4 regions of the Pseudomonas sp. G3-19 genome follow, and region 2 is predicted to be linked to each of the others. Evidence: predicted binding sites of a transcription regulator. Region 2 holds the regulator's gene; each other region holds the start of a gene.
The links. The regulator FliA, encoded in region 2, starts transcription of late flagellar genes. The targets are predictions, from matches to a motif close to CTAAAGTTTNNNNNNNNNNNGCCGNTAA.
Positions count from the first base shown of each region.

Region 1: a site for FliA is predicted at 2,230-2,257, ahead of ACOYXI_RS20090 (methyl-accepting chemotaxis protein). Genes of this name have one in related genera too.
Region 3: a site for FliA is predicted at 2,170-2,197, ahead of ACOYXI_RS00780 (methyl-accepting chemotaxis protein). Genes of this name have one in related genera too.
Region 4: a site for FliA is predicted at 1,709-1,736, ahead of ACOYXI_RS18430 (methyl-accepting chemotaxis protein). Genes of this name have one in related genera too.

Region 1 covers NZ_JBMPIQ010000003.1:4,361,642-4,366,038, reverse strand. The annotation lists gene ACOYXI_RS20095 (SRPBCC family protein) at 1-107, shown strand, start outside; gene ACOYXI_RS20090 (methyl-accepting chemotaxis protein) at 234-2,114, opposite strand; gene ACOYXI_RS20085 (sigma-70 family RNA polymerase sigma factor) at 2,426-2,926, shown strand; gene ACOYXI_RS20080 (FecR domain-containing protein) at 2,926-3,927, shown strand; gene ACOYXI_RS20075 (TonB-dependent siderophore receptor) at 4,015-4,397, shown strand, end outside.
Region 2 covers NZ_JBMPIQ010000003.1:5,993,563-5,997,959, reverse strand. The annotation lists gene ACOYXI_RS27335 (chemotaxis protein CheA) at 1-1,020, opposite strand, end outside; gene ACOYXI_RS27330 (protein phosphatase CheZ) at 1,075-1,863, opposite strand; gene ACOYXI_RS27325 (chemotaxis response regulator CheY) at 1,881-2,252, opposite strand; gene fliA (RNA polymerase sigma factor FliA) at 2,418-3,158, opposite strand; gene fleN (flagellar synthesis regulator FleN) at 3,155-3,985, opposite strand; gene flhF (flagellar biosynthesis protein FlhF) at 4,099-4,397, opposite strand, start outside.
Region 3 covers NZ_JBMPIQ010000003.1:109,033-113,429, reverse strand. The annotation lists gene ACOYXI_RS00795 (GlxA family transcriptional regulator) at 1-319, opposite strand, end outside; gene inhA (isonitrile hydratase) at 409-1,095, shown strand; gene ACOYXI_RS00785 (CPBP family intramembrane glutamic endopeptidase) at 1,332-2,123, shown strand; gene ACOYXI_RS00780 (methyl-accepting chemotaxis protein) at 2,227-3,792, shown strand.
Region 4 covers NZ_JBMPIQ010000003.1:3,996,719-4,001,115, reverse strand. The annotation lists gene ACOYXI_RS18440 (NorM family multidrug efflux MATE transporter) at 1-578, opposite strand, end outside; gene ACOYXI_RS18435 (LysR substrate-binding domain-containing protein) at 738-1,658, shown strand; gene ACOYXI_RS18430 (methyl-accepting chemotaxis protein) at 1,840-3,816, shown strand; gene ACOYXI_RS18425 (aldose 1-epimerase family protein) at 4,036-4,397, shown strand, end outside.

The DNA.
Region 1 (4,397 bases), 1.6 Mb from region 2:
TTGCCGAGCCGGCTTCAGGTGGGGAGGAGGTGCTGCCGGGGTTCAAGGATTTCGTGCAGGGGTTCGCCGATGATGCGATGGGGAATGTGCTGAAGCTGTTTGTCTAAGGCTTCGGTTTGGCAGTGACTGATCTGCCGCAATCGCGAGCAGGCTCACTCCTACAGTTGGAATGCGTTCCCCTGTAGGAGTGAGCCTGCTCGCGATCAACGATAACGCGGTCTCGAATCTGAAAATCAGATCTTGAAGCTATCGACCAACTGCTTCAACCGATTCGCCTGCTGCGACAACGCATCACAATCCTTCAACGTTTCATTGAGGTTGGCGACGCTCTGCTGGTTCAGCAGGTTGATCTGATTGACGTCGACGTTGAGGGTTTCCACCACCGCCGTCTGCTCTTCGGTCGCCGCGGCCACCGACTGGTTCATGCCGTCGATTTCGCCGATGCGCTGGGTCACGCTGACCAGGCGCAGACCGGCCTGATTGGCCACTTCCACGCTCTCTTCGCTGGACGCCTGACTGGCGTTCATGGTGGTCACCGCTTCACGCGAACCGACCTGCAACGAAGTGATCATTTTGTGGATCTCTTCCGCCGATTCCTGAGTGCGATGGGCGAGGTTACGCACTTCGTCCGCGACCACCGCAAAACCGCGTCCGGCTTCACCGGCACGGGCCGCTTCAATCGCCGCGTTGAGCGCCAGCAGGTTGGTCTGCTGCGAGATGCCTTTGATCACATCGAGGATGTGGCCGATGTTGTCGGTGCTGGCATTCAGGGTTTCGATCTGGGTGCATGACAGGCTGATCTTCTGCGACAGCTCGGTCATCGCCTGAATGGTCTGCTCGACCACCTGACGACCGTCATCGGCCTGCTCGCTCGCGCCGCTGGCGTGCTGCGAAGCGTCGGCGGCGTTGCGGGCGATTTCCTGAGTGGCGGCGCCCAACTGGTTGATCGCGGCGGCCACACTGTTGGTGCGCGCGCTTTGTTCGTCGGAACCGATGATCGAGGCGTTGGACGAGGCCATTACCCGTTGCGACAGGTCGTGCACATGACGGGTAGCCGAGGACACTTCGGAAATCGACGCGTGAATGCGCTCGACGAACTGGTTGAACGCGCTGCCCAGTTCGGCGAACTCATCCTTGCCTGCCACGACCAGACGCCGGGTCAGGTCGCCTTCGCCTTGAGCGATGTCCTGCATCGCGCGGCCCATGGTGGTCAGCGGACGCATCAGGACGTTGATCAGCAGGCTCAGCAGCAGCGCAATCGCCGCGACCGCGACGAACATCGCGATCAGCGCCGAAGTACGGAACTGGCTGAGGGCGGCGTAGGCCTTGTCACGATCGATCGACAGCCCGATGTACCAGTCGGCATTCGGCAAACCGCTGACCGGAGTGAACGACAGGATGCGTTCCTGGCCGCTGAGCACCACGTTCTGGTTGCCCTTCTCGATGCGCACGCCGGCGTTCGGGTAGATGTCCTTGAGGTTCTTCATCACCTGGTCTTTGTCCGGGCTGACGATCACTTGGCCGTCACCGCTGACCAGGAATGCGTGGCCGAGGCCACCGAAGTCCACCGAGTTGATGATCTTCACCAGGGTTTCCAGGCTCAGGTCACCGCCGACCACACCCAGCAGTTCGCCATTCTTTTTCACCGGCATGGCGATGGTCACGACCAGACCACCGACCGCCGCCATGTATGGCGGGGTCAACATGGTTTTGTCGGCGACCACGGCCTGCTTGTACCAAGGGCGCTGACGCGGGTCGTAGCCGTCGGGCATCTTCGCGTCAGGGCGCTGGGTGAATACTCCGTTGGCCTGACCGACGTAGGTGAACTGGAAGTTCGAGGTAAAGGCCGGTTGATCGACCAGCCCCGGGAAGTCGGCGTCCTTGCCCTGATGGGCAACGTTCTGCGCGAGGTTTTCCAGCACCAGAATTCGCCCGCTCATCCAGTTCTGCACGCTGCTGGCGGTCAGATCGCCGGCCTGCTGTACGGACGACTGGAGGTTCTGGCGAATGGTGTTGCGCTGCAGATAGTCGTTGTAGAGGGTGAACAAAGCGAAAGCCAGGACCACGACGCCCGAGGCGGCCAACAGGATTTTATGGCTGAACTTGAGATTCATTTCATGGGACTTCTTATGCAAAAGTGGGGATGCGTTCCGGGATGCAACATTCCATGTACAGCGCAGGCGGCGTTCTGACGGCCGCTCTACTTTGGTGCACGCATGTCTCACCAGTCTGTCGGCACCATTCACGGAAATCTTAGGGCTGCGTGGGAAATGGCCTGCATTTCTGTCAGATTCCCGCCGAACGGCGTGCCAGAGCGTTCGCCACGAAGTTTTTTTGCTGGATCTCCGAGCAGAGGTTGCAAAATTCGCAGCCCCTGATAAAAATGCGACTAATTATCATTTGTGACGTTCGGGCTGTCGCGTTCATGTCCTCACCTGAGTTTGCAGTGCAGGCGCTTTACAGGAGTCATCACGGCTGGCTCAACGCCTGGCTGCGGGCGCGGCTGGGCAATGCCGCGGATGCCGCAGATCTGGCCCAGGACACCTTCGTCCGCCTGTTGCAGCGCAGCGAACGCCTGGAACTCAAGGCGCCTCGCGCATTTTTACGCACCATCGCCCGTGGCCTGGTGATCGATCATTGGCGTCGTGAAGAAATCGAACGCGCCTATCTCGAAACCATCGCCCATTTGCCCGAAGCCGAAACCCCAAGCGCCGAAACCCGCGCGCTGGTAATCGAGTTGCTCGAGAGCATCGCGCGCATGCTTGAAGGCTTGCGACCGAAAGTGCGTCAGGCGTTTCTGCTGGCGCAGTGCGAAGGTTTGACCCACAAGCAGATCGCCGCGCAGATGGGCTTGTCACTGCGCTCCGTCGAACGTTACGTCGCCGATGCGATGTATCACTGCTACGTGTTGCGGTACGCAAGTTGATGCCTGTGGATAACAACTCAGTCGCGCGCCGCGCCGAGCCGCAGCAACAGGTGGTCAAGCAAGCCATCCACTGGTTGCTGCGGCTGCGTAACAACCATGGCAATGCGCGCCTGAGTCATCAGTGCGACGCGTGGCGCGCCGAACATCATGAACATGAACTGGCCTGGCAGCGCGTGCAGTCGCTGCAGGCGGAATTGAGCCATAACCTGCGCGCAGTGCCCGGCGCGCACGTGGCGTTCAATACGCTGGAAAACAGTGCGCAAGGGCTGGGGCGGCGACAAGCCTTGAAGCTGCTGTCTGGCGCGGTGCTGATGGGCTCCGCGGCATGGCTGGCCAAGGACACCTCCGTGTGGCAGCAGTGGCGCGCTGATTACGCTACGGCGACCGGCGAGCGTCGCGGGTTCCAGTTGCCCGACGGCACGCGGATCGAGCTGAACACTGCCAGCGCAGTGGATCTGGACTACACCGCGCAGCAGCGGCTGATCAAACTCACTCGCGGCGAAATCATCGTCACATGCGGCGGTAACGATGAAGGCGCGACGTTCAACCGGCCACTTCGCGTGCAAAGTCGTCATGGCATTTATGAGCCGATAAAAGCCCGCTTCATCCTGCGTCAGGACAGCGATTGCACGCGGCTGACTGTCAGCTCAGGGAGCGTCGCCATTCGCAGCGGCGCAACCTCCGTCGAGGCGCTCGCCGGGCAGACCTATCTGATCGATCACCATCAGGTGCGCCCGGCACTGCCACTGAGTATGGAGGCGGGTGCGTGGGTCGACGGTTTGATCGTCACTCGCAACATGCGCCTGGGCGATTTCCTCAATGAAGTCGGGCGTTATCGTCAGGGCTTTGTGACGTGCGCGCCGCAGGTGGCGGACTTGCGCCTGTCCGGGGTGTTCCGCCTGGAGGACACCGACACGCTGCTGGCCATCCTGCCGCAGACCCTGCCGGTGCAATTGCGTTATCGCACCCGATGGTGGGTCACACTCGAGGCGGTGGCCTGAAATTATTTTGGCGGGTTTTCGCGACAAGTCCGGCTTGGTCAGTAAGCACTTCAACTCAGCCTTTGCGACTTGCCACGGAAACCGACAATGACTGTCCGCCTCACCTGTAAGAAACCGCTGAATTTCACTGCCGAATCGGGCCTGCTGCGCCACGCCGTTCGCGCCGCCCTGCTGTCCACCGTTCTGGGTGCCGGTGCGCTGCCCGGCCTGAGCGTCGCCGCCCCTGCCAGTGAAGCGAGCAGTCATCGCTACAGCATCGGCGCCGGCCCGCTGGGCGAAGCGCTGAACCAGTTTGCCCGTCAGGCCGGCATTACCCTGGCGATGACTCCGCAGCAAACGCAGGGACAACAGTCTCCGGGCGTACAGGGCGAATATTCAACTGATCAGGCGTTGAGCCATTTGCTCAGCGGTTCGGGCCTGGAAGCAGTCAGCCAGGACGGCAGCAGCTACGTCCTGCGTGCTGTCAGTGA
Region 2 (4,397 bases):
GGCTTTCGGCTCAGGCTTGGGCGCAGCCTTAGGCACAGCGGCCGGAGCGGCAGCAGCCTTGGCGGCAGGCGCGGCCACAGTCGACGCGGTGCCTGCAGCAGCGGCGCCAACGTCGGTGAACTTGCCTTTGCCGTGCAGCTCGTCGAGCAGCGATTCGAACTCGTGATCGCTGATCAGATCGCTGCCGGCAGCGGCCGCCGCCGGTGCGGCAGGCGCAACCGGTGCCGAGGCGATAGCCGATTCCAGCGCTTCCACGGCAAAGTTGCCCTTGCCGTGCAACTGATCGAGCAGTGCTTCGAATTCGTCGTCGGTGATGTCCGAGCTGTCACCCGCCTCCGGTGCCGCTGGAGCGGCCGCGGTCGGTGCGACGGCGTCTGGCGCGAACTGGCCTTTGCCGTGCAGTTGATCGAGCAACGACTCGAATTCGGCGTCGGTGATTTCATCGCTGGCGGCCGCATCGGCAGCCGGCGCAGGTGCAGCAGCGGCCGGGGCTTCGGCTTCGGCCTTGACGGCGTTCAGCGAATCCAGCAGCTGTTCAAATTCGTTATCGGTGATGTCGCCGGAATCGCCTTCGACGACCAGTTCTTCGATCATCTCGGCCACTGGCGAAGCCGGGGCTTCGTCGGCCGTTTGCGGCTCGGCCAGACGCGCCAGGGCGGCCAGCAGTTCCGGGGTTGCAGCAGTGATCGGTGCACGTTCACGGACTTCGCTGAACATGCTGTTCACCGCGTCCAGTGCTTCAAGCACCACGTCCATCAGTTCTGCATCAACGCGCCGCTCACCCTTGCGCAGGATGTCGAACACGTTTTCGGCGATGTGACAGCACTCCACCAGCTCGTTGAGCTGAAGGAAGCCGGCGCCCCCTTTTACAGTGTGGAAACCGCGAAAAATTGCGTTGAGCAGATCTGCGTCATCCGGGCGGCTTTCCAGCTCGACCAGTTGCTCGGACAGTTGCTCAAGAATCTCGCCGGCCTCAACCAGGAAATCCTGAAGGATCTCTTCATCGGCGCCGAAGCTCATTAATGGGGTGCTCCTACAGGTCTAAAAACCCAAAAAACCTAAAATTCCAAAACTCTAGAATCCGAGGCTGGATAACAAATCGTCCACATCGTCCTGACCGGACACAACGTCTTCTCGTTTATCGGCATGAATCTGCGGACCTTCACCCTGCGAGAGATGTTTTTGTGGATCTTTTTCTGCAAGCATCGCGGCACGGTCGTGTTCGATGCCCGCAAAGCGGTCAACCTGACTGGCCATGAGGACGAGTTTGAGCAAATTGCTTTCGACTTCGGTGACCAGTTGGGTCACACGCTTGATCACTTGACCGGTGAGGTCCTGGTAATCCTGAGCCAGCAGGATGTCGTTGAGGTTGCTCGACACCGCACGGTTGTCCGTGCTGCTGCGTGACAGAAAACCGTCGACCCGGCGCGCCAGTTCGCGGAACTCTTCAGCTCCGACTTCACGACGCATGAAGCGGCCCCAATCGGTGCTCAGCGCCTGGGCTTCTTCAGCCAGGCCATTGACCACCGGGGTGGCGCTTTCCACCAGATCCATGGTGCGGTTGGCCGCGGCTTCGGTCAGCTTGACCACATAGCCCAGGCGTTCGGTGGCGTCGGTGATTTGCGACACTTCCTCGGCCTGCGGCATGTGCGGATCGATCTGGAAATTGACGATCGCACTGTGCAGTTCGCGTGTGAGCTTGCCCACTTCCTGATACAGGCCGCGGTCACGGGTCTGATTGAGCTCATGGATCAGTTGCACAGCGTCGCCGAACCTGCCTTTTTCAAGGCTCTCGACCAGTTCGACCGCGTGTTTTTTCAGGGTCGACTCGAAATCGCCCTGTGAAGATTCGTTATGCTCCATAGCTCCCCCGCGCGTCATCAGCCGATGCGTTCGAAAATCTTCTCGATTTTGTCTTTCAACGCCTGAGCCGTGAAAGGTTTGACCACGTAGCCGTTCACACCGGCCTGAGCGGCCTCGATGATTTGCTCGCGCTTGGCTTCAGCGGTCACCATCAGCACCGGCAGGTGCTTGAGTTTTTCATCGGCACGCACGTGGCGCAGCAAGTCGATACCGGTCATGCCCGGCATGTTCCAGTCCGTTACCAGAAAGTCGATGCTGCCGCTGTTGAGTACCGGAATGGCGGTAGTGCCATCGTCGGCCTCGACGGTGTTGGTGAACCCGAGATCGCGCAGCAGGTTCTTGATGATCCGCCGCATCGTTGAGAAGTCATCAACGATGAGGATTTTCATGTCTTTGTTCAATTCGACCTCCAAGCAGTCTTAAACGCGCCCAGCACCTGGACGCGCCACTTCAATCAATCGGCGCAGCACTCGAAGACTGTCTGGAGCACAACAGAGCAAGACCGGTGCCGTTCTCACCGCACCAGCCTCGTTCGCAGTGTCCCCACACTGCCTTCAGCGCGCTCGCCACTCCCCCAAACGCCCCCGCAAACGGGCCGCGCACTGGCTGTGTAACTGGCTGACCCGCGATTCACTGACGCCAAGGACTTCACCGATCTCCTTGAGGTTCAGCTCTTCGTCGTAGTACAGCGCCAACACCAGTCGCTCACGCTCCGGCAAATTGGCAATCGCGTCCGCCAGCGCCGCCTGAAAGCGTTCATCTTCCAGATCGCGTGACGGCTCAAGATGAGCACTGGCGCCATCCTCGTGCAGCCCTTCGTGTTCGCCGTCCTGCAACAGATCGTCGAAACTGAACAGCCGGCTGCCCAGGGTGTCATTCAAAATCCCGTAGTAATCGTCGAGACTCAATTGGAGTTCGGCCGCAACCTCGTGATCTTTAGCGTCACGGCCGGTTTTAGCTTCAATTGAGCGAATGGCATCGCTGACCATACGGGTATTGCGGTGAACCGAGCGCGGTGCCCAATCCCCTTTGCGCACTTCATCGAGCATCGCGCCGCGGATCCGGATGCCCGCGTACGTTTCGAAACTGGCGCCTTTGCTGGCGTCATATTTGGTTGAGACTTCGAGCAGGCCGATCATCCCGGCCTGAATCAGGTCTTCAACCTGCACACTCGCCGGCAAGCGCGCCAGCAAGTGATAGGCAATGCGCTTGACCAGTGGCGCGTAACGCTCGATCAACTCGTACTGCGCGTCACGTGCCGACTTCTTGTAGTAGTTCATACCGCTCGCGGTCATAACACAGGCCCTGCTGTTTGCTGCACGAGGCGCTCGACGAAAAACTCAAGGTGGCCGCGCGGGTTGGCAGGCAGCGGCCAGGTATCGACCTTCTGCGCGATCGCCTTGAACGCCAGCGCGCACTTGGAACGCGGAAAGGCTTCATAGACCGCTCGCTGCTTCTGCACTGCCTTGCGCACGCTTTCGTCGTACGGCACGGCGCCGACGTATTGTAAGGCGACGTCGAGGAAGCGATCCGTGACCTTGGTCAACTTGGCGAACAGGTTGCGCCCTTCCTGCGGGCTCTGCGCCATGTTGGCCAGCACGCGGAAGCGGTTCATGCCGTAGTCGCGGTTGAGCAGTTTGATCAGCGCGTAGGCGTCGGTGATCGAGGTCGGCTCGTCGCAGACCACCAGCAACACTTCCTGCGCGGCGCGGACAAAACTGACTACCGAGTCACCAATACCTGCAGCGGTGTCGATCACCAGCACATCGAGGTTGTCGCCGATGTCGCTGAAGGCCTGAATCAGACCGGCATGTTGCGCCGGGCTCAGGTGCACCATGCTTTGGGTGCCGGAAGCGGCCGGCACGATGCGGATCCCGCCGGGGCCCTGCAACAGCACGTCGCGCAGCTCACAGCGGCCTTCGATCACATCGGCCAGAGTACGTTTGGGGGTCAGTCCCAGCAGAACGTCGACGTTCGCCAGCCCCAGATCGGCGTCCAGCAGCATGACCCGACGGCCAAGCTCTGCCAGCGCCAGAGACAAGTTCACTGACACGTTAGTCTTGCCGACGCCACCTTTGCCGCCGGTCACCGCGATCACCTGTACGGGATGCATGCTGCCCATGTTATTTCTTTACCTTGTCTTGCATAGACGGAGGCCACATTACTGGCTGCGCGTTCTCAACCGGAACAATGCATGGCAGACCATCGATGTAGGTACAAAAACGGTTCATTACCTCAGCCAACCTGCTTGGTCGGGCTGTGGTAGATATCAGCGAACATGTCAGCCATGGCTTCTTCGCTGGGTTCTTCCTGCATTTGCACGCTGACGGCGCGGCTGACCAGTTGATGACGGCGCGGCAGATGCAGATCATCCGGAATCCGTGGGCCATCGGTCAGGTACGCGACCGGCAGTTCATGACTGATCGCCAGGCTCAACACTTCGCCAAGGCTGGCCGTCTCATCCAGTTTAGTCAGGATGCAGCCGGCAAGCCCGCAACGCTTGTAACTGTGATAAGCGGCGGTTAGAACCTGTT
Region 3 (4,397 bases), 5.9 Mb from region 2:
AGGCGACGCGTCGACATTTCGCTGCGTGCTCGCGTACCCAATCCACCAGCGACTCATCTTCGGATGCCGGATAGATCCCCCAACCACCCGCGATAATCAGCGTGTCGCTGGCGTCTTGCGGCAACGGTTCGGCGAGCACCGCCAGCCCCGCCGAGGACATCACCGCCCCACCCTCGCGAGCAATCACCGACGGCGCATACGGCACCGGCAAGCCGCGTTGGCGGGCGATGTCGTTGGCCGAGGCGAATACTTGCAGAGGGCCGGTGACGTCGAGAATCTGCATGTTGGCAAACGCGAGTACATGGATGACTTTGGGCATTTGGCGTAATTCGTGGGGTTATTGGCGTATACGCCAGAACCTACGCGCCTACAGTGAAGCCGTCCACCCCTCAAATGGAGAAAAATCCCATGACGTTGCAGATCGGTTTTCTGTTGTTTCCGCAGGTGCAGCAACTCGACCTGACCGGTCCCTATGACGTACTGGCCTCGCTGCCGAACGTGCAGGTGCATCTGATCTGGAAAGATCTGGTGCCGATCACTGCGAGCACCGGCCTGCTGTTGAAACCGACCACCACCTTCGAGGACTGCCCGGATCTGGATGTGATCTGCATTCCCGGCGGCGCCGGGGTCGGGCCGCTGATGGAAGATGAGCAGACGTTGGAGTTCATCAGGCGTCAGGCAGCGCAGGCCAGGTATGTGACGTCGGTGTGCACCGGTTCGCTGGTGCTGGGCGCGGCGGGACTGTTGAAAGGCAAACGCGCGACCACCCACTGGGCCTATCACGAACTGCTGCCGAAACTCGGCGCGATTGCGGTGCAGGACCGGGTGGTACGCGACGGCAATCTGTTTACCGGTGGCGGCATTACCGCAGGCATCGACTTTGCGCTGGTGCTGGCCGCCGAACTGGTGGGGGCCGAGGCGGCGCAGTTAATTCAACTGCAGCTGGAATATGCGCCGGCGCCGCCTTTTGAATCGGGCAGCCCGCAGACGGCGCCGAGTGCTGTCGTCGATGAGGCTCGGCACCGCGCGGCGCTTTCGTTGAAACTGCGCACGGAAATCACCGAGCGCGCGGCGGCGAAGCTCGATCTGCGCTGATTCCTCAGCCACACACAGATCTACTGTGGGAGCGGGCTTGCTCGCGAATGCGGTGTATCCGTCGAGATTTTTATCGCCTGACACACCGCATTCGCGAGCAAGCCCGCTCCCACAATGGGTTTTGTGGATGGCCTCAGGTTTGGAACCTGTCCCCGCATCCCGCCACAGCTTTACTTGTCCCCACGCCCTCACCCGTGTAGAAAGCCCTTCCACAAAATTCTGCACAAGGACTTTCGATGAAGGCGTTGCCATGGCTCTATCTGGCACTTCTCAGCCTCGGTTATGGATTGGCGTTGAGCTTTGGCCAACTCGGCTGGCTCGCGCTGATCTCCGTGGGACTATTGCTGTTGACCGGTTTCGCCGTGCGCCAACAGCAGGTGCCGGTGGCGCGCCTGTTGGGGCATGCCGTGTTCATCTTCCTCGCCCTGTCGCTGGCGCTGCACTGGTTGCCGGGATTCGCCAACGGCCGGGCCATCGCCCCGCTGCGTTTCACCGACGACGCCGTGCCGTTTGCGATGTACCTGAATCTGGACAAACCCTTGATCGGCTTCTGGCTGTTGCTCGCCTGCCCGTGGATTGTCGCGGCACGCTCGCTGCGTCCGACGGAGTACGCCAGCGTCCTCGCCCTGACCTTGAGCGCCGTCCTGGCGCTGGGCGGCGCACTGTTGTTCGGCATGATTGCCTGGGCGCCGAAGTGGCCTGATCAAGCATGGCTGTGGCTGCTGAACAATCTGCTGTTGGTGACGCTGGTCGAGGAAGCGCTGTTTCGCGGCTATATACAGGGCGGTTTGAGCCGACTGTTCAAACACCTGCCCCACGGCGACAACCTCGCTCTGCTGCTGGCGTCGCTGATCTTTGCCCTGGCGCATCTGGGCGCGGGTTGGCACTGGGTGTTGCTGGCGGGTCTGGCGGGTGTCGGCTATGGTCTGGCCTACCGTTTCGGTGGCCTTGCGGCGGCGATCGCCACGCATTTCGGGCTGAACCTGCTGCATTTTGCGCTGTTCACCTATCCGATGCTGGCCGGTTGAAGCAAGAGCGGTTTTGCGACGCCGTACTTATATCTGAAAAAAAAACTTCAATAATTTCCTGACAGCGCCGACAACCTTTCAAAGCCTTGCGGATTGAAAAACCATGCGTAATAACCAGCCCATTACACAACGCGAACGGACTTTCCCGGCTCAGCAGCGGTTGATTTCCACAACCGACGCCAAAGGCGTGATCACCTACTGCAACGACGCTTTCGTCGAAATCAGCGGGTTTTCGCGTGAAGAGCTGATCCGTGCGCCGCACAACCTGGTTCGTCACCCCGACGTCCCGGCTGCGGTGTTTTCGCACATGTGGGGCACACTGAAACAAGGCTTGCCATGGATGGGCATTGTCAAGAATCGCTGCAAATCCGGTGACCACTACTGGGTGAACGCCTACGTGACACCGGTGTTCGACGGCAATCAGGTGGTCGGTTACGAGTCGGTGCGGATCAAACCCACCGCCGAACAGATCCGCCGTGCCGAAGCGCTCTACCAACGCATCAACCAAGGCAAGTCGGCGATCCCTTCCAGCGACAAATGGCTGCCGGTGCTGCAGGACTGGCTGCCGTTCATTCTGGTGAGCCAACTGAGCTTCGTGATCGGCGCAACCCTGAACTCGCACTGGGGCTTCGCCCTGGCAGCGGGCCTCTCGGTGCCGCTGGGCCTGATGGGTCTGCAATGGCAGCAACGCGGGCTCAAGCGCCTGCTGCGTCTGGCCGAGCAGACCACTTCCGACCCGCTGATCGCGCAGATGTACACCGACAGCCGTGGCGCGCAGGCGCGTCTGGAAATGTCGATCCTCAGCCAGGAAGCGCGCCTGAAAACCTGCCTGACCCGTCTGCAGGACACCGCCGAGCACCTGACCGATCAGGCCAAACAGTCCGACGCCCTGGCGCACAACAGCTCCAGCGGTCTGGAGCGCCAGCGCGTGGAAACCGAACAGGTCGCCACCGCCGTCAACCAGATGGCTGCCACCACGCAAGAAGTGGCGAGCCACGTGCAGCGCACTGCCGACGCCACCCAGGAAGCCAATCGCCTGACCGGTCGTGGCCGTGACATCGCCGGGGAAACCCGCGAAGCCATCCAGCGCCTGTCGGTGGTGGTCGGCGAAACCGGCCTGACCGTCACCCAACTGGCCAAGGACAGCGACGAAATCGGCGGCGTGGTCGACGTGATCAAAGGCATCGCCGACCAGACCAATCTGCTCGCCCTCAACGCCGCCATCGAAGCGGCACGTGCCGGCGAGATGGGCCGTGGCTTCGCCGTGGTAGCTGACGAAGTGCGCCAACTGGCGCAACGCACCAGCGAATCCACCGGCCAGATCCACGCCCTGATCGCCAAGCTGCAGCAGACCGCGTCCAGCGCCGTGCAGACCATGGAAGCCGGCCATCGCCAGGCCGAAGAAGGTGTGGCGCGGGTACTGGAAGCGGATCAGGCACTGGTCGGCATCAGCGAAGCAGTGGCCAACATCACCGACATGACCACGCAGATCGCTGCTGCGACCGAAGAGCAAAGTGCCGTGGCTGAAGAAATCAGCCGCAACATCAGCAACATTTCGGAGTTGGCAGACCAGACCTCGGAACAGGCGCATAACTCGGCGTTGCTGAGTGAAGAGCTGACCAAGACTGCGAATACTCAGTATTCGTTGGTGGAGCGGTTTAACCGCTAAAAGTAAAAGATCGCAGCCTGCGGCATCTCCTACACCGATCACCTGTAGGAGCTGCCGCAGGCTGCGATCTTTTAATCTTAAAAGCCCAGACAGCGAAAGCGTCCGGGCTTTTTATTGCCAGTCTGAAATTGATGGTGCTTGGCAGACCGCATTCGCGAGCAAGCTCGCTCCCACATTGGCACTGCGTTGAGTCACAGTTCTGCGCACGACGACAATCACCTGTGGGAGCGAGCTTGCTCGCGAAGACGCCTTCTCTGCCAACGACGATCTCACTCAAGCAACGCAGACACTGCCTACAACTGCGCCAGAATGCGCCGACTGGTGCTTGGTGCAGCCAAGTTCTATCGCTTGCCGGTCGCTACTCAATCACGCAGATCGGCCAGCATGAATACATACCCCACGCGAAACCCCCACAAACAGTAAGTTCGTGATGAACTGACATTCCTGGATGCTCGGCACGCCGCGCGTGATGGGCAGAAAGTGTTCGATAAATATGTGATCACTGGCAGGCTATCCACCACAAAGTAAATCAAAAGATCGCAGCTTTCGGCAGCTCCTACACCGATCACCTGTAGGAGCTGCCGAAGGCTGCGATCTTTTGACCT
Region 4 (4,397 bases), 2.0 Mb from region 2:
ATGCCGGTCAACCCCAGTTTCGGCAGACCGAACATGCCGGTAATCAATGCGTAATTGAGCAGGAAGTTGGCCACGGTGCCGCCGAGGCTGATGACCATCACCGGGGTCGCCCGGCCGATCGCACTGGTGAAGCCGCGCAGGGCCATGAAGCTCAGGTAGCCGGGCAGGGCGAAGGGCAGGGCGATGAGGAATTGCCCGGCGGCATGGACGTTGGTTTCGGTCTGGCCGAACAGCAGCAACACCGGTTTCAGGTTCCACAGCAGCAACCCGGCGCCGAGCGCCATCAGCCATGCCAGCCACAACCCGGCCTGGGTCAGGCGGGCCGCGCCGATGATGTCGCCGGCGCCCTGACGGATCGCCACCAGCGTGCCGACCGCTGCAATCACGCCGATGCAGAAAATCGACACGAATGAATAACTCGCTGCCCCCAGTCCGCCGCCGGCCAGGGCTTCGGGGCTGAGGCGCGCCATCATCAGGGTGTCGGTCAGCACCATCAACATGTGCGCCAACTGCGAAGCAATCAACGGCCCCGCCAGCCGCAGGATGGCCCAGAGTTCGGTACGCACAGGATGCTGCATGGTCATCACCACCCATCAATCAGAGGGAACAAGAGACCGTCGATTCTCGGCGCTTGGCAGGGTTTGCACAAAAGGATAAAAAGGATGGGTGGCATGATTAAAACTCATCATGAGTAAACCTCGCCGGGGTGGCCGGATGCCGCCAAAGGAGCTTTGTGTATGTCCCGTCGTCTTCCACCCTTGTATGCCCTGCGCGCATTCGAAGCGGCGGCGCGGCACAGCTCGTTCACCCGGGCGGCCGAGGAATTGTCGATCACCCAGAGTGCAGTCAGCCGGCACATCAAGACGCTGGAAGAACATTTCGCCTGCAAGCTGTTTCATCGCAGTGGGCGCAACCTGCAACTGACGGAATCGGCGCGGATGCTGTTGCCCGGCATTCGCGATGGTTTCGCGGCGCTGGAGCGCGCCTGCAACACCTTGCGCGCCGAAGACGACATCCTGCGCATGAAAGCGCCGTCGACCCTGACCATGCGCTGGCTGCTGGCGCGACTCAGCCGCTTTCGCCATCTACAACCGGGCAATGAGGTACAGCTGACCAGTGCGTGGATGGACGTGGATTCGGTGGACTTCAACAACGAGCCCTTCGACTGCGCGGTGCTGCTGAGCGATGGGCACTTCCCGCCCGACTGGGAGGCCAGCCTGCTGTTTCCCGAGGAGTTGATCCCGGTCGGTGCGCCAAACCTGCTGAATGACCAGCCGTGGGATGTGGCGCGGCTGGCCTCCACGGAGTTGCTGCATCCGACCCCGGATCGGCGTGACTGGCGCAGTTGGCTGGAACATATGGGGCTGTCCGATCAGGTTTCGCTCAAGGGCGGACAGGTGTTCGATACCCTCGAACTTGGGATGATCGCCGCGGCGCGAGGCTACGGGGTGTCAATGGGCGATCTGCTGATGGTCGCCGAAGATGTGGCGCAAGGAAGACTGAGCCTGCCCTGGCCGACCGCGGTCGCCAGCGGCCTGAATTATTACCTGGTATGGCCAAAAACCCGTCCGGGAGGTGAACGTTTGCGCCGTCTCAGCGACTTCCTGCAAGGCGAAGTGCGGGCCATGGCGTTGCCGGTGGTCAAGCGCTTGAGCTGAAACGTTAGAGCCGCCACAATGCCGGCCTTGTGCCATAACCCTGCTGTTCGCTCAAGTATTCGGCTTTACCGCCGAATACGTGCATGTGGAACCGCCGTGCAGGTATCCACGATTCACCCCCATTAGAAAATTATCCGAGCTGCGATCAAGGAGGATCGGCAAGTTCGGCCAGGAGCTGTCCATGTCTCAACCTCGCGCTCGGATCGCCTCGCAGCTGGGCCTCGCGCTCGCTGTGATACTGGCGATCGTCATCAGCGGCAGTACGGTGTTCGCCCTGCGTTCGCTGGATTCCGCCAACCTCGCCACCCGTGAAGAGCACCTCGCCAGTGAGGCGCGGCTGCTGGCCGACCAGTTGAGCACTTTCCACGGCACGCTGCGCGAAAGCACCCAGCGCCTGAGCGGGCTGTTCGAGAAGCGCTTCAGCGCGGGCCTGAGCATTCACCCGGATGAACCGGTGAACGTCGCCGGCACCCAGACCCCGGGCCTGCACCTGGGCAGCGAAGTGTTGAACAACAACTTCAAGGAAGTCGACGAGTTCAAGCAGATGACCGCCGGCGTTGCCACGCTGTTCGTGCGTAGCGGCGAAGACTTCGTGCGGGTCAGCACCTCGCTGACCAAACAGGACGGCACGCGCGCTATCGGCACTCTGCTCGATCACGCACACCCGGCCTACGCGAAGTTGATGGCCGGGCAGGGTTACGTCGGCCGCGCGCTGCTGTTTGATCGCTCCTACATGACCCAATACACCCCGGTGCGCGATGGCAGCGGCAAGGTGATTGCGGTGTTGTTCGTTGGTTTTGATTACACCGATGCGCAGAACGCCCAGTTCGACAACCTCAAGCGCTTCCGCATCGGCCAGACTGGTTCGCTGGCGCTGCTGGATGAGCAGAACAAATGGTTGGTGGCCCCGGCGGGCGTCCAGGCATTGGATCAGGCGGTTACGGTGATTGGCGCTCTGGCCAAAACCCCTGGCAAAGGTCAGTTCTGGGGCGACAAGAACGAAGATTTCTACAGTGTTTCGGTACCGTTCGATGGTGGGCCGTGGGCGGTAGTGGCGAGCATGCCGAAAGCCGAGATTCGCGCGGTGACCTGGAGCGTCGGCACGCAACTGGCCATCGGCAGCCTGCTGGCGATGCTGTTAGCGGTGGGTTCGGTGGTGTGGTTGCTGCGCAGCAAACTGGCGCCGCTGAGTGATCTGGTGCGTCAGGCCGAAGCGCTGGGCGCAGGTGATCTGAGCGTGCGCCTGAACGTGTCGAGCAACGACGAGATCGGACAGTTGTCCCGTGCGTTCAACCAGATGAGCCAGGCGCTGTCGACGATGGTCGAACACATCCGCCGCTCCTCGGAAGAGGTCAACAGCCGCGCCCAGGCATTGTCCGGTTTGTCCGGTGGTGCCTACGAAGGCATGGAGCAGCAGTCCGGCGAAATCACCAGCATGGCCGGCGCAGTTGAAGAGTTCAGCGCCACCTCGCTGAACATCGCCGACAACATGGGGGCCACCCAGCGTCTGGCCCAGGAAAACGCTCAGCAGACGCAGATCGGTCGTACTTCCATGGACGAAGCCTCTTCCTCGCTGGAGCAAATCGCTGGCGCGTTGAACACCACGGCTACCGTGATCAACACCCTTGGCCAGCGTTCCCAGGAAATCGGCGGCATTGTCAGTGTGATCACCTCGATTGCCGAACAGACCAACCTGCTGGCGCTCAACGCGGCCATCGAAGCGGCCCGTGCCGGTGAACAGGGCCGTGGTTTTGCCGTGGTCGCCGATGAGGTGCGTAACCTGGCGTCGCGCACCCGTCAGGCCACTGATGAAATCTCCGGGATGATTCACAGCATCCAGCAGGAAACCGGCAACGCCATCAGCACCATGGAGCAGGGCAACCTGCTGATGCAGGAAGGCCTGTCGCGCAACGCCAACGTGGCGTCGGCGCTGGCGCGGATCGATGAGCAGAGCCGTTCGGCAGGGCAGCAGTTCGCCGCGATTACCACCGCGACCCAGGAGCAGAGCAGCACGGCTACTTTGCTCAGCAGTAACCTGCAGAGCATTGCGCTGGCCAACAGTGAGCAGCGTGAGGTGGTGTCGAACCTTGCGGTCACCGCCAAAGAGCTTGAAAAGCTGGCGGCGGATCTGCGTTCCGAGGTTGATCGCTTTCGTTGATACAGCCTTGATATCGCTTTCGCGAGCAAGCTCGCTCCCACAGTTTCCGGCGTGAATCACAGATTCTGTGAACACCCGAGATCCCTGTGGGAGCGAGCTTGCTCGCGAATGGATCCCCGCCAATTCTTGGTAAATCACACGATCGCAAGCTCCATTGCACTTGCTGAAACGTTTCCGCAGCGCTATAAAAATGGCACAACTCCAATAAAGGCTGCTGCCATGACCCCGTTCAAACTCGCCGTTGCATTCGGCGCACTCTCTGCTGCTTCCCACGCCATGGCCTGGGATTACGTACTCCTCGATACCAACAAGCCCGCGCAAAACTGGAGCATTACCAGTGAGCAGCTCGGGTTGAAAACCGACAAGCCTTTCTCCGTGAGTCTGCGAACCTTGCACGGCGGACGACAGGAAGGTGTCAGCATCGTCGATATCGATAACGGCACGATGAAACTCTCGGTGGTGCCGACCCGCGGCATGAATGTCCTGCAGGCGTCGGTTGGTAACGTGCGCATGGGTTGGGATTCGCCGGTCAAGGAAGTGGTCAACCCGGCCTTCATCGAACTCAATGGACGCGGTGGTCT